One region of the Brevundimonas sp. CURTG3B2_SDJG genome, then DNA from elsewhere that is predicted to be linked to it. Evidence: riboswitches for the same ligand, from Rfam matches in the RefSeq annotation. Region 1 holds a riboswitch; the other holds the start of a gene.
The links. Region 1 has a riboswitch for S-adenosylmethionine ahead of AC2W7C_RS08680 (TonB-dependent receptor plug domain-containing protein). Riboswitches for the same ligand answer to the same signal wherever they lie in the genome.
Positions count from the first base shown of each region.

Region 2: linked by a shared signal. The riboswitch ahead of AC2W7C_RS12370 (alpha/beta fold hydrolase) and the one ahead of AC2W7C_RS08680 (TonB-dependent receptor plug domain-containing protein) in region 1 are both predicted to bind S-adenosylmethionine.

Region 1 covers NZ_JBNFOJ010000103.1:949-9,688, reverse strand. Annotated here, with positions in the region: partial or broken gene AC2W7C_RS08710 (diguanylate cyclase) at 1-315, shown strand; gene AC2W7C_RS08705 (hypothetical protein) at 312-812, opposite strand; partial or broken gene rpsF (30S ribosomal protein S6) at 1,092-1,480, shown strand; gene rpsR (30S ribosomal protein S18) at 1,493-1,768, shown strand; partial or broken gene rplI (50S ribosomal protein L9) at 1,770-2,353, shown strand; gene AC2W7C_RS08685 (hypothetical protein) at 2,498-2,884, shown strand; SAM riboswitch class I at 3,117-3,228, shown strand; gene AC2W7C_RS08680 (TonB-dependent receptor plug domain-containing protein) at 3,505-4,356, shown strand; gene AC2W7C_RS08675 (TonB-dependent receptor plug domain-containing protein) at 4,268-5,938, shown strand; partial or broken gene AC2W7C_RS08670 (replicative DNA helicase) at 6,534-8,023, shown strand; gene AC2W7C_RS08665 (hypothetical protein) at 8,136-8,740, shown strand, end outside.
Region 2 covers NZ_JBNFOJ010000182.1:9-4,623, reverse strand. Annotated here, with positions in the region: gene AC2W7C_RS12380 (TorF family putative porin) at 1-360, opposite strand, end outside; gene AC2W7C_RS12375 (ammonium transporter) at 446-1,801, opposite strand; SAM riboswitch class I at 2,053-2,178, shown strand; gene AC2W7C_RS12370 (alpha/beta fold hydrolase) at 2,281-3,267, shown strand; gene metB (cystathionine gamma-synthase) at 3,264-4,457, shown strand.

The sequences.
Region 1 (8,740 bases):
GCCGTCCGCTACGGCGGCGAGGAGATGGCCGTGATCCTGCCCGGCACCCCCGCCGCCGGCGCCGCGCGAGTGGCCCGCACCCTCAAGGCCGCCATCGAGACCCTGGGCGTGCCCCACGTCGGAAGCGCCAAGGGCGTCCTGACCGCCAGCCTGGGCGTCGCCACGGCCGCCGGCCCTGTCGGGCGGACTATCGCCATGCCCGACGGCCTGCTGATCGGGGCGGACGGCGCACTGTATCGCGCCAAGAACAACGGGCGGAACCGGGTGGAGACGGTGGTGCTGCTGGCGCCGCGGGGGGATCGGCGGGCGGCCTAGGGCGTGCACTTACAGGTCCGGCGAGGTCCGCCGTCGCGCACGAAGCCAAAGCCCGCGGTCGGCCCGCAGCGGACCTTAGAAAAAGGCGAGTCTGCCTCCCCGAGGGCGATGATGGATGTCGCCTTGCCCCGGTGAGAGAAGCTGCCCTGCCAACCTTCGTAGCCAGAGGAGTTGTTGACGACATCGAGACGCAAGTCGTTCGAGAACCGGAGGCATAAGTCCGCGGTCAACCGGTCTACGGTCGCGGAGATTACTGTGGCCCCGCTGAGCAGAGCGTTCGCATTGTTCTCGGCATCGACAGGCTCCGGCAAACCAAATCGCTGCCCGTCGTCCTCGTCGGTAAGTGCGATCCCGTCCGGTGAAATCAATCGCCAGTGACAGCCAACTGCAAAGCCGGTGTCATCCTGGAGATCAAACGCCCAATCCGACTCCCGACGTTCAGCGCGGCATGGTCGTCCAACTGCCGCTGCTTCGAAGGCGAGTGCAAGGTCGTCCATAGAGCATCTCCAAGATGGGTCGGAGCCTACTGCATGAGCGTCTGCTTTCCACCCATCGCCGACATTCTGAAGGTCCACTCTCGTGAGCACACGACCTCGGCTTCCCCGCCTTGCCCCGCGCCGGCTTTTCCCCTATACGCGCCCGCTTTCCAGGGCTTCGGTCCCGGCGCGGAGTTCCAAAGGGTTCGGGAAGTCATCCCGGCCGCCGCTTCGGGAACCATCGTGGAACGGACTGAACCCGGTCCGATCCGCGCCGGCGTCCACAAGGGAGACCACCGCATGGCTCTTTACGAGCACACGGTCATGTCGCGCCAGGATATCTCCGCGCAGCAGGCCGAAGCGCTGAACGACACCATCAAGGCTCTGATCGAGGAAAACGGCGGCGCGTCGCCAAGATCGAGTACTGGGGTCTGCGCAACCTGACCTACCGGGTCAAGAAGAACCGCAAGGCGCACTATTCGCTGCTCGCGATCGACGCCCCCGCGGCCGCCATGGCCGAGGTCGAGCGTCAGCTGTCGATCAACGAAGACGTGCTGCGCTGGCTGACGGTCCGCGTCGAGGAGCTCGACCTGGAGCTGTCGCCGCTGCTGGCCCGCCGCGAGCGTGAACGTGAGCGCGAGCGCGAGCGCGGTCCCCGCGACGACGCCGCCGCCGAAGCCGCCTTCTAAGGAACCCGGAACATGACCGACACCACCGCCCCGATCCCGGGCGCGCCGGCCGGCTCCGGCCCGGCCCGCCGCCCGTTCTACCGCCGCCGCAAGGTGTGCCCGTTCTCCGGCCCGAACGCGCCGAAGATCGACTACAAGGACGTCAAGCTGCTGCAGCGCTACATCAGCGAACGCGGCAAGATCGTCCCGTCGCGCATCACGGCCGTCTCCCAGAAGAAGCAGCGCGAACTGGCCAAGGCCATCAAGCGCGCCCGCTACCTGGCCCTCCTGCCCTACGTGGTGAAGTAAGATGAAGGTCGTTCTGCTGGAACGCGTCGATAACCTCGGCGCCATCGGCGACGTCGTCACTGTCAAGGACGGCTTCGCCCGCAACTTCCTTCTGCCGCGCGACAAGGCCCGCCGGGCCACCGCCGCCAACCTGAAGGCCTTCGAACTCGACCGCGCCGCCATCGAGCAGCGCAACGAGAAGAACAAGGCCGAAGCGCAGAAGATCGCCGACAAGATCGACGGCCAGACCTACGTCATGATCCGCCAGGCGGGCGAGACCGGTCAGCTGTACGGTTCGGTCGCCGGCCGCGACGTCGCCGAGGCCGTCCAGGCCGAAGGCGGCAAGGTCGAGCGCTCGCAGGTCGTGCTCAACACCGCGATCAAGACGCTGGGCGTCCACGACGTGCTGGTCCGCCTGCACGCCGAGGTCTCGGCCACGGTCAAGATCAACGTGGCGCGTTCGGCCGAAGAAGCCGAGCGCCAGGCCCGCGGCGAGGACGTGATCAAGTCGCCTACGACGCCGACCGTGAAGTCGCCGCCGAACAGGCCGCGGACATGGTCGCCGGCGGCGCCGGCCAACAGGAAGGCCTCGGAACCGAGGCTTGATCTGATCGTCCTCCAAGACGAACCGTCGACGGCGGCGCGGATCCCTCCGCGCCGCCGTTTCGTTCCGGGACCCTGGCGCGTCAGGAAAGGAGAGTAGGTCCCCGTCTCGCCCGGCGTAGGATGCCGCAACGCCGGAGAGACGCCATGATCGACCGCCTGTTCGCCCCGCTCGTCGCCCTGGCGGCCCTGGCCGCCTGCGCCGGCGCCCCCGAACCCAAGATGACGGTCGAGGAGTTCCTGGCCCTCAACCAGCAGGTCAACCGAAACTCCGCCGCCCACCTGCAGCCCGACACCCGACGGATGGTGAAGGCCGGGGAAGACGCCGTCGTCGCCGTCCGCGAAGCTCAGGACGCGGCGCGGCGCGCGGGGCATCGCCCGCCGAACTGCCTGCCCGACACGCAGGCGCTGACGTCGAACGACATCGTCGCGGCGCTCGACGCGCTGGAGATGCCGGCGGAGCTTCGGGCGACCGAGACCCTGGAGGATGCGCTGCTGACTTGGGCCGAGCGGACCTATCCCTGTTTCGGCTAGGCTGGTCACGCCGCATCCGTTGAGGATCGGTGGTTTCACCAACGCGCGTCATGGCCGGGCTTGTCCCGGCCATCCATAAACGCCTTCCGGAGGCGAAGCGCCGCGGTTGAGCCAAGCTGGCGCCAGTCGGAGATCCTCGATGGCCGGGACAAGCCCGGCCATGACGGGTGGGACGATGATATTTTTATGTCGGTCCCTTGACGGTGTTCTGCTGCACCGCAATATCTGAACCGGCTCATCGAGACCGGCTGAGGGAAAAGGCCCTTGGACGCCGGGGCAACCTGCGGACCTCCGTAAGGTGCCAACTCCTTCGGGACCCTTCCCCGGGTCGCGGCAGATGAGAGGACCGGCGAAGCCCGGAATCCCTCTTTTTGTCACCGAAGCGGTTCCCGATCGAGCGGGAGACGACCATGCGTGACCTCACGCCTCATTCCCCGACCGTCCTCGCCGCCGGCATGCGCGCCCGGCGCACCGGCCCCATGCGATGTCGACGTTCGCTGTAACCGGCTGACCCTCTGCCGGCGACGTCGCGACCTGACTTCAACAAAACCGCAAAGCCCCATCGGCGATCGCTGCGCGCGACGCCGCGCGGCCCTCTGCGTCTCATCGAGAACAAGAAAATGATCCGCACCTCTCTCCGCATCGCCCTGTTCGCCGCCGCCTCGGCCCCGGCCCTGCTGGCCGGCGCCGCCGTCGCCCAGAGCCCTTCCCTTCCGGCCGCGCCCCAGGAGGAAACCACCGTCATCGACGAAGTGGTGGTCACCGGCACCCGCGCGCCCAACCGCTCGCGCCTGGACACCCTAGCCCCCGTCGACGTGGTCACCGCCGAGGACCTGCAGAACCGCGGCACCACCGAACTGGCCGCCGCCCTCGCCCAGGCCGTGCCGTCGCTCACCTTCCAGCGTCCGGCGGTCGTCGACGGCACCGACTCCATCCGCCCCGCCACCCTGCGCGGCCTGTCGCCCGACCAGACCCTGGTCCTAGTCAACAGCACGCGGCGCCACGCCTCGGCCCTGGTCAACGTCAACGGTTCGGTCGGACGCGGCTCGGCGGCGGTCGACCTGAACACCATCCCCTCAGGCGCCCTGGAGCGCGTCGAAGTGCTGCGCGACGGGGCGTCGGCCCAGTACGGCTCGGACGCCATCGCCGGCGTGGTGAACCTGCGCCTGCGCGAGGCGGACAGCGGCGGCGGCGCGACGCTCACGCTTGGCCAGTACTATACGACCGTCGACACCGCCCGCGCGGGCGGCGGACATCGAGGATGGCGGGACCCTGACCGCCTCGGCCTGGCAGGGCTTCCGGCTGGGGTCCGAGGGCTTCCTGACCCTGAGCGCGGAGTACCTTCAGCGGGACCCGACCAACCGCTCGGACCTGGATCCGCGCGTGACGCCCGCCGCAGTCACCGCCCGCTTCGGCGATCCCGAGGTCGAGCAGTGGACCGTGTTCGCCAACGCCGGCGCGCCGCTGGGTAATGGGTGGGAAGCCTACGGCTGGGCCGGCTATCAGGACCGCGACAGCGAAAGCGCCGCCTTCCCGCGTCTGGCCAATAACACCAACAACGTCCCGGCCATCTATCCGAACGGCTTCCTGCCCAAGATCGCCATCAACTCGCAGGACGTGTCGCTGGCGGGAGGGCTGCGCGGGTCCGTCGGCGGCTGGGACGCGGACGTGAACCTGGTCTACGGCCGCAACGCCCTGGATTTCCGGACGGAGGATTCGCTGAACGCCACCTATGGCGCCGCCTCGCCGACCAGTTTCGATTCCGGCTCGCTGATCTACGACCAGCTGGTCCTGGGCGCGGATTTCACGCGGCAGTTCGAGGTCGGCCTTTACGCCCCCCTGAACGTCGCAGTGGGCCTGGAGGCCCGCCGCGAGACCTATGAGATCCAGGCTGGCCAGCCCGAATCCTGGAACCGCGGTCCGCTGGGCGGGAACACGGCGCTGGCGGGCGGCGCCCAGGGCTTCGTCGGCTTCCAGCCCTCCAACGAAGTGGACGAGGACCGCACCGCCGTCGGCGTCTATGTCGACGTCGAGGCCCCCGTAACGGAGCAGTTCACCATCGCCGGCGCCGTCCGCTTCGAGGACTATTCCGACTTCGGGAACTCGACTACGGGCAAGATCTCGGCGCGCTACGACTTCACGCCGTCCTTCGCCCTCAGGGGTTCGGTCTCGACCGGCTTCCGGGCGCCGTCGCTGCAGCAGTCCTACTTCACCTCGACCGCCTCGGTGATCCAGAACGGCGCGGTGGTGGAGACCGGCACCTTCCCGGCCACCAGCCCGGTCGCGCGGCTGCTGGGCGGCCAGCCGCTGGATGCCGAAACCTCGACCAACTACACGCTCGGCGCCGTGTTCCGCTTCGGCGACTTCGACCTGACGATCGACGCCTATCAGATCGACATCGAGGACCAGATCGTTCTGTCGGAACTGTTGGCGGGCCGCAACTCCGCCGGCGTGATCGTCAACCCGGCGGTGGCCGCCATTCTGGACCCGTTGGGCATCCAGGCCGCGCGCTTCTTCGTCAACGGGGTCGAGACGAGCACCCAGGGGATCGACGTGGTCGGCCGCTATCGCCTGAACACCGAGACCTACGGCGACTGGGACTTCACGGTCGCCGCCAACGTCAACGACGTCTCGGTCGACCGCTTCCCGACCTCGACCTCCACCCTGCCCTCGCCGCCGCCGCTGTTCAGCCGCCAGCGCATCCTGACCATCGAGGAGGGCACGCCCGACACCAAGGTCTCGGCCAACGCCGACTGGAGCTATGGGCGCTGGGGCCTGACCGCCCGGACGACCTACTACGCCAGCGTGCTGCAGCCCGGGTCGACCGCGGCGGGCGACTACTCCACCGGCGACAAGACCGTGTTCGACTTCGAAGGCCGGTTCCAGCCCAACGATCGGATCACCCTGGCCCTGGGCGTCGACAACGCCTTCGACGAATACCCGGACGCCGTGCCCGAGACGCTGAACAGCAACGGCGTGCTGGGCTTCCCATACTACTCGCCGTTCGGCTTCAACGGGCGCTTCGTCTACGCCCGCGTCGGTTTGAACTGGTGAGTGGAGGCGGCGCGGGCGGCCCCTCCCCCGCCCGCGCCGCCGACCGTTGTTTCGCCGCAAACTTCGCGGCAAGCTGAGCCGTTCGAGGGAGAGGTCTTCATGCGTGCGGTCGTCGTCGCGGTTCTCGCCGCCTGTCTGTTCGCCGGTTCGGCCTCGGCCCAGTCAGGAATGACGCTGGACGATTTCGTCACCCGGGCGAACCGGATCCCGATGAACCCCTCGGCCATGCTGCGGCCGGACACCCACCGGCTGAAGGGGCGAGGCCGAGCGGGCCTTCCGCACGGTCGGAGGCGAGATCGACGCAGCGCGCGCCGCCGGCCGGACGCCGCCCGCCTGCCCGCCCGAGCGGATCAACCTCAACATTCCTCAGTTCCTGGCTCATCTGAACGGCATCCCGCAGGCGCGCCGCCAGCGGATGAGCGTCACCGACGGCGTCCGCGCCTGGATGGCGTCGCGCTATCCCTGCGCGAGCTGAGCCGTTAACTGATCCGTCAGCGGAATTTCGGCCGCATCCACAGGCGCAGGATTCTGTCCCCGCCGAAGGATACGACCGAGCATGACGTAGCTTGGGCGCATGGGGCATGAGATGACCCCGATGAACGCCTTCGCCCCCGTCAGCTTCCCGTCCCCGATGGATCCCGGCTCCGTCCCCTCCCTGCCCCACAATCTGGAGGCGGAACAGGCGCTGCTGGGCTCGCTCATGTTCGACAACGCCGTCTTCGAACGGCTCAGCGACCGCCTGCGCGGCAGCCATTTCTACGAGCCCTTCCACCAGCGACTCTACGACGCGATCGAGGACCACATCCGCCAGGGCATGCTGGCCGAGCCGACCATCCTGATGGAGCGCTTCAAGCAGGACCCGGCCTTCCAGGAGTTCGGCGGCCTGCGCTACCTGGCCGACCTGGTCGACCGGGCCCCGCCGGCGGCCAATGCGCCGGACTACGCCCGGGTGGTTTACGACCTGGCGCTGCGCCGCGACCTGATCCGCATCGGCGGCGAGATCATCAAGGAGGCGCCCCAGCCCGAGACCGCGGCCATCGACCAGATCGAGAGCGCCGAGCAGCAGCTCTACACCCTGGCCGAGACCGGCAAGCCGTCATCGGGCTTCGTCAGCTTCAGCCACGCCCTCAGCGGCGCGGTGCAGATGGCCGCCGAGGCCTATCAGCGCGACGGCAAGCTGGCCGGCCTGGCGACCAACCTGGACGACCTGGACCAGAAGCTGGGCGGCCTGCATCCGTCCGACCTGCTGATCCTCGCGGGCCGTCCGTCGATGGGCAAGACGGCGCTTGCCACCAACATCGCCTTCAACGTCGCCCGCAATTACCGCTGGGAGCCGACGCCGGAGGGCCGCAAGACGGTGAGCGGCGGCGTGGTCGCCTTCTACTCGCTGGAAATGAGCGCCGAACAGCTGGCCATGCGGATCCTGGCCGACGCCTCGGGCGTGTCCTCGGACAAGCTGCGCAAGGGCGAGATCAACGCCTCGGACTTCGGCAAGATCCGCGAGGCGGCGGTCGAGATCGGCGAGAGCCCGCTGTTCATCGACGCCACCGGCGGCCTGTCGATCTCCAAGCTGGCCGCCGCGCGCGCCGGCTGAAGCGCCAGGACCACGGCCTGGACCTGATCATCGTCGACTACCTTCAGCTGGTGACCACCGGCGAGGGCAACAGCCAGAAGAACCGCGTGCAAGAGGTCTCCGAGATCACCGGCGGCCTGAAGGCCCTGGCCAAGGAGCTGTCGGTGCCGATCATCGCCCTGTCGCAGCTCTCGCGTCAGGTCGAACAGCGCGAGGACAAGCGGCCCCAGCTGTCGGATCTGCGGGAATCGGGCTCGATCGAACAGGACGCCGACTGCGTCATGTTCGTGTACCGCGAAAGCTACTACCTGGGCCGCGCCGAGCCTCGCGAAGGCTCGCCCGAACACCTGCAGTGGCAGGAGGACATGGATCGCCTGCGCAACCAGGCCGAGGTGGTCATCGGCAAGCAGCGTCACGGCCCCATCGGCATCGTCAAGCTGAGCTTCGACGCCGACACGACCAAGTTCGGCAACCTGGCTCACGGGAACCGCTACGACAGCTACGGCGACTGATCCGCGCAGGGCGCGTCCCGGCCCTTGCCCCGAGATTGACACAATCCGGCCCGTCGGAGATAGGCTTGGGCGTTAACCTGTTCCGGGAGGGGACAGGCCTGGGGGATTACCTATGCGAGTTCTCGTCTGCGCGCTCGGCGCGCTGTCCCTGGCCGCGTGCGCGACGACGCCCGTGCCCAACGCCCGTCCGCTGAACGACGGCCAGATCGCGGCGATGGGGCCGACAACCTTCGCCGTGTCGGAAGACAACCACGGCGTGGGCAAGACCTGGTTCGCCCAGGACAGCTCCGCCGCCGGCGCCAGCTACGGCCTGATCGGGGCGCTGGTCTCGGCCACCCTGGACGCCATCGTCAACTCCTTCCCCGCCCGCCGGGCCACCCAGGCCGCCGACGAGATCGCCGAGGTGATGCCGGTCGACGCGCTGAACGCCTCGCTGGCCGAACATTTCCGACGCCAGATCGACGCGGACGGCGGCCCGGGCGTGGTCGTCGCCGACGTCTCGACCGTTCAGAAGCTGACCGCGCCGGGGGTCGTCAACGATGCGGTGGAGGTCGCCGCCTCCTATCGCCTGTCGGAGGACGCCACCACCCTGCAGGTGATCGTGTCGCTGAGCTATCAGAACCCAGAAATTCCCTACGCCACGCCCTACGCCTTCGAGGGGTCGCCGCCGAAGACCGAGCTGACCGGGCCGACGTACCGGAACACCTTCACCTACTC
Region 2 (4,615 bases), on a different contig from region 1:
CAGCTCGATGTAGTCGTAGTCGGCCGCATCCGGCGCGTTGACGTAGAGATAGGCGATCACGCCCAGGTCCAGGTTGAAGCCGCCGGCTTCCGGCCGCCAGCCGCCATAGAAGTCGACCTCGGCGTCGGTGTCGTCGCCGAAGTCGACGTTGGAGGCCCAGGCGCCAGCGTAGAAGCTGCCGTAGGTCACGTCCACGCCGCCTTGGACGGCGACGTTTTCGTCGGTCTGGCTGAAGCCGCGGAACACGTAGTCGCTCGTGACCCCGACGTTCCAGGCCACGTCGGCCTCCTGGGCCGAGGCGGTCGTGGCGGCGGCGAGGGCGGCCAGGGCGGCCGCGCAGGCGAAGGCGAGTCTCTTCATCGGTATCCCCTGTTGTTTCGATGTCGGCACGCGAACGCTGGGCCGGACGCGAAAGGGAGGCTCCGCGTCCGGCGGTACTGATGTCCTAGACGGCTTCCAGCGCCTCCCCGTGCAGGTGGGCGTCCAGCCCCTCCTCCTCGGCGGCCGCGCTGACGCGCAGGCCGGTGGTGAACTTGCAGATCACCAGGATGACGAAGGTGCCGATCGCGCTGTAGCCGATGGTCCAGCCCAGGCCGATCAGCTGGGTCATGACGTTGGCCCCTTCGGACAGGCTGTTGATCGCGGTGGTGGCGAACAGCCCGGTCAGCAGGGCGCCCGCCAGGCCGCCCGCGCCATGGATGCCGAAGGCGTCCAGGCTGTCGTCGTAGCGCAGCAGCTTCTTGATCCAGACCGACGCGGCGTAGCAGACCGGGCCGGCGATCAGGCCGATGATCACCGCGCCCTTGGGATCGACGAAGCCGGCGGCCGGGGTGATGGCCACCAGGCCCGCGACCACGCCCGACAGCATGCCGATCAGCGAGATCTTCTTCTTCTCCAGCACCTCGACCAGCTTCCACGACAGGGCGGCGGCCGCGGCGGCCAGGATGGTGTTGATCAGGGCCACGCCGGCCAAGGCGTTGGCGCCGCCGGCCGAGCCCGCGTTGAAGCCGATCCAGCCGACCAGCAGCAGCGAGGCGCCGATCATGGTCAGCACCGGATTGTGCGGGTTGATCGGCTCCTTGCCGTAGCCCTTGCGGGCCCCGAGGAAGAGGGCGCAGACCAGACCGGCGACGCCGGAGTTGACGTGCACCACCGCCCCGCCGGCGAAGTCCAGCACCCCGGCCGAACCCAGGAAGCCGCCGCCCCACACCCAGTGGGCGATCGGGGCGTAGACCAGGAGCGACCACAGCGCCGTGAACAGCAGCAGGCCGGTGTACTTCAGGCGTTCGGCGAAGGCGCCGGTGACCAGGGCCGGGGTGATGATGGCGAAGGTCAGTTGGAACGACAGGAAGACGAATTCGGGAATGCCCGGCAGCAGGCTGTGCGCCGTCTCCATCCCCACGCCGTTCAGGAAGACGGCGTCGAAACCGCCGACATACTGGTTGAGGAGGTCCGCGGCGTGGCCGCCGAAGGCCCCGGCCTTGCCGAAGGCGATGCTGTAGCCGGCGACGAACCAGACCAGGGTCGCCACGGCGAACACGCCGACCGACTGGGTGATGGTGGCGATGACGTTCTTGCGGCGGACCATGCCGCCATAGAACAGGGCCAGGCCCGGCAGGGTCATCAACAGGACCAGGGCCGTCGACGTCGCCAGCCAGGCCGTTCCGGCGCCGTCCAGCGCCAGGGGAACCTGGTGAGCCAGAAGCGAAGGCGGCGCGGCCGGCGCGGCGACGGCCGCGCTCGCGAAAGCGGTTGCGAAGAGGGCCAGGCCGGTGGCGAGGCTGCTGCGAAGTCGAGTCATCTCAATCCCCCAAGGATGTCTTTACGCAGTTGCGAACTGTTTACCGCATCTGCGAAATGCGCAAGTGGGCGGACGATGATTTATGATATTTTGTTGCTGAAATGCAGGAACTCGCGCGCATATGGGTCCGTTTTCACCAATACAGCCCGAATCGCCGGTTGAAATTCGCCGACTTCGAAGCGGAACCGCAATTCGCACTCGCAGCATTCTTGAGGGGTTGACGCATCCCGGCGGGTTCGTCACGGTAAGGGCACTCATCAAGACCGGCTGAGGGATAGGCCCTTTGACGCCGGGGCAACCTTCCAGTGATCCACCCGATCCTGGAGATGGTGCCAACTCCTGCGAGGTCCCTCAGAAAGGGCCGCGAGAGATGAGTGAAGCGACGGTCCCTCGCGTTCGGGACCGGCCGACTTCACGGGTCTGTCACGCCGGATTTGGTCGTCCCCGCAGGTTTCGATGATCGAGACCTGGAGCGGACGTTGGCGTCCAAAGACTGGCAGATCGACGAAGCGCCCGGACGGGACGTTGTCGCCCCCATCCCCGAGGATTTCCGGCTGGAGTCCGGCGAGCGGCTGAGCGCGTCCACGATCACGGGCCGCCTGCATGGACCGGAACAGGGCCCGCTGATCGTCGTCGCCGGCGGCATCTCCAGCGGACGTTTCGCCGCGCGCTGGTGGTCGTGGGCGGTGCGGCCCGGCGGCGCCGTCGATCTGGAGCGGGTGCGGGTGCTGGCCTTCGACCTGGCGCCGGGCAAGGCCGAACCGACCGTGACCATCACCACCACCGACCAAGCCCGTCTGCTGGCGCTGCTGCTGGACGCCCTGGGCGAGACGCGGATCGACGCCTTCGCCGGCGCCTCGTACGGCGGCTGCATCGGCCTGGCTTTCGCCGCGGCCTATCCCGAGCGGATCGGCGAACTGATCGTCATCTCCGCGGCGCACCGCGCCCACCCGTCGGCCACGGCCTGGCGCGGGGGTGCAACGCCGCCTGCTGGCCTTCGCCCGCGACTGCGGCCGCGAGGCGGAGGGCGTCGCCCTGGCCCGCGAGCTGGCCATGACCACCTACCGCACCGCCGACGAGTTCGACTGGCGTTTCGCCGGGACCCCGCCGGCCGCGCGGGCGACCCTTATCCGGTCTGCGACTACCTGATCTCGCGCGGCGCCGACTACGCCGAGGCGACCTCGGCCGCGCGCTGGATCGCTCTGTCGGACTCGCTGGACCGCCACGCGGTCCAGCCCGAGGCCATCCGCTGCCCGCTGACGCTCCTGGGCTTCACCACCGACCGCCTGGTGCCGATCGAGGACCTGCGCGAGCTGGCCGGCCGGGCGCCCGCCCTGCGCCGCTTCACCGAGGCCCCCTCGATCTTCGGCCACGACGCCTTCCTGAAGGAACGCGAGGCGGTCGCCCAGGCGCTGCACGCCGCCCTTTCTCCCCTGTACGCCCGCCCCTCGGAGCTCGCCGCATGACCGCCCCCTCCAACTGTCGCCCCTGTACGACCGCCGCGCGTCACGGGGTGAACGCCGACCCGACGCACGGCGCGGTGATCCCGCCGCTCTACCTGTCGTCGAACTACAGCTTCGACGGCCTGGATGGGAAACGGCGCTACGACTACACGCGCTCGGGCAATCCGACCCGCGACGTGCTGGGCGAGACCCTGGCCGAGCTGGAAGGCGGCTGCGGCGCGGTGGTGACGGCGACCGGAATGGCCGCGGTCGATCTGGCCCTCTTCTCGCTCGAGCCCGGCGATCTGCTGATCGCCCCCCACGACCTCTACGGCGGCACGCACCGGCTGCTGTGCGCCCGCGCCCGCCGCGGCCATTTCGAGGTCGCCTTCGTCGACCAGAACGACCGTGGAGTCCTGGACGCGGCCTTCGCCCGCGGACCCAAGCTGATCCTGATAGAGACCCCGTCCAATCCCCTGATGCGGGTGGTCGATGTCGCCGACATCTGCGCCCGCGCGCATGCCGTCGGGTGCAAGGCCGCGGTGGACAACACCTTCCTGTCGCCGGCGCTGCAGACCCCTCTCGCCCTGGGCGCCGACCTGGTGATCCACTCGACCACCAAATACATCAACGGCCACTCCGACGTGGTCGGCGGTTGCGTGGTGGCCAAGGATCCGGCCGACTTGGAGCAGCTGACCTGGTGGGCCAACTGCCTGGGCGTCACCGGCTCGCCGTTCGACGCCTGGCTGACCCTGCGCGGCGTTCGCACCCTGTTCGCCCGCGTCGAGCGCCAGCAGGCCTCGGCGGGGCGCGTCGCTGAATGGCTGGAGGCGCATCCGGCCGTGCGCAAGGTCAACTACCCGGGCCTGAAGAGCCATCCGGGGCATGAGATCGCCGCCCGGCAGCAGGCGGGCTTCGGCGCCATGCTGAGCTTCGAGCTGGAGGGCGGCCTGGACGCCGCGCGCGCCTTCGCCGACACGCTGCAGGTCTTCACCCTGGCGGAATCGCTGGGCGGCGTGGAGAGCCTGGTCGCCCACCCGGCCCTGATGACCCATGCGGCGATGACGCCCGAGGCCCGGACCGTGGCCGGCATCACCGACGGCCTGCTGCGCCTGTCGATCGGCCTGGAGCATCCCGAGGACCTGCTGGCGGACCTGTCGGCCGCCCTCGACGCGGCGCTGGACGTCACCGCGTCGACGGCCGAAGCCGCCTGAAGGACGCCGTCATGACCGCCCTTCCCCTGTCCGTCTCCATCCCCGGCTCTCCCCGAGGCCGCCGCCCACGCCGACGAGCCCGTGGCCCTGCTGCAGCTCGATGCGACCGACGCCGATCGAAGCCGCCTCGGCGGTCTATCGCGAAGTCCGGCGCGGGC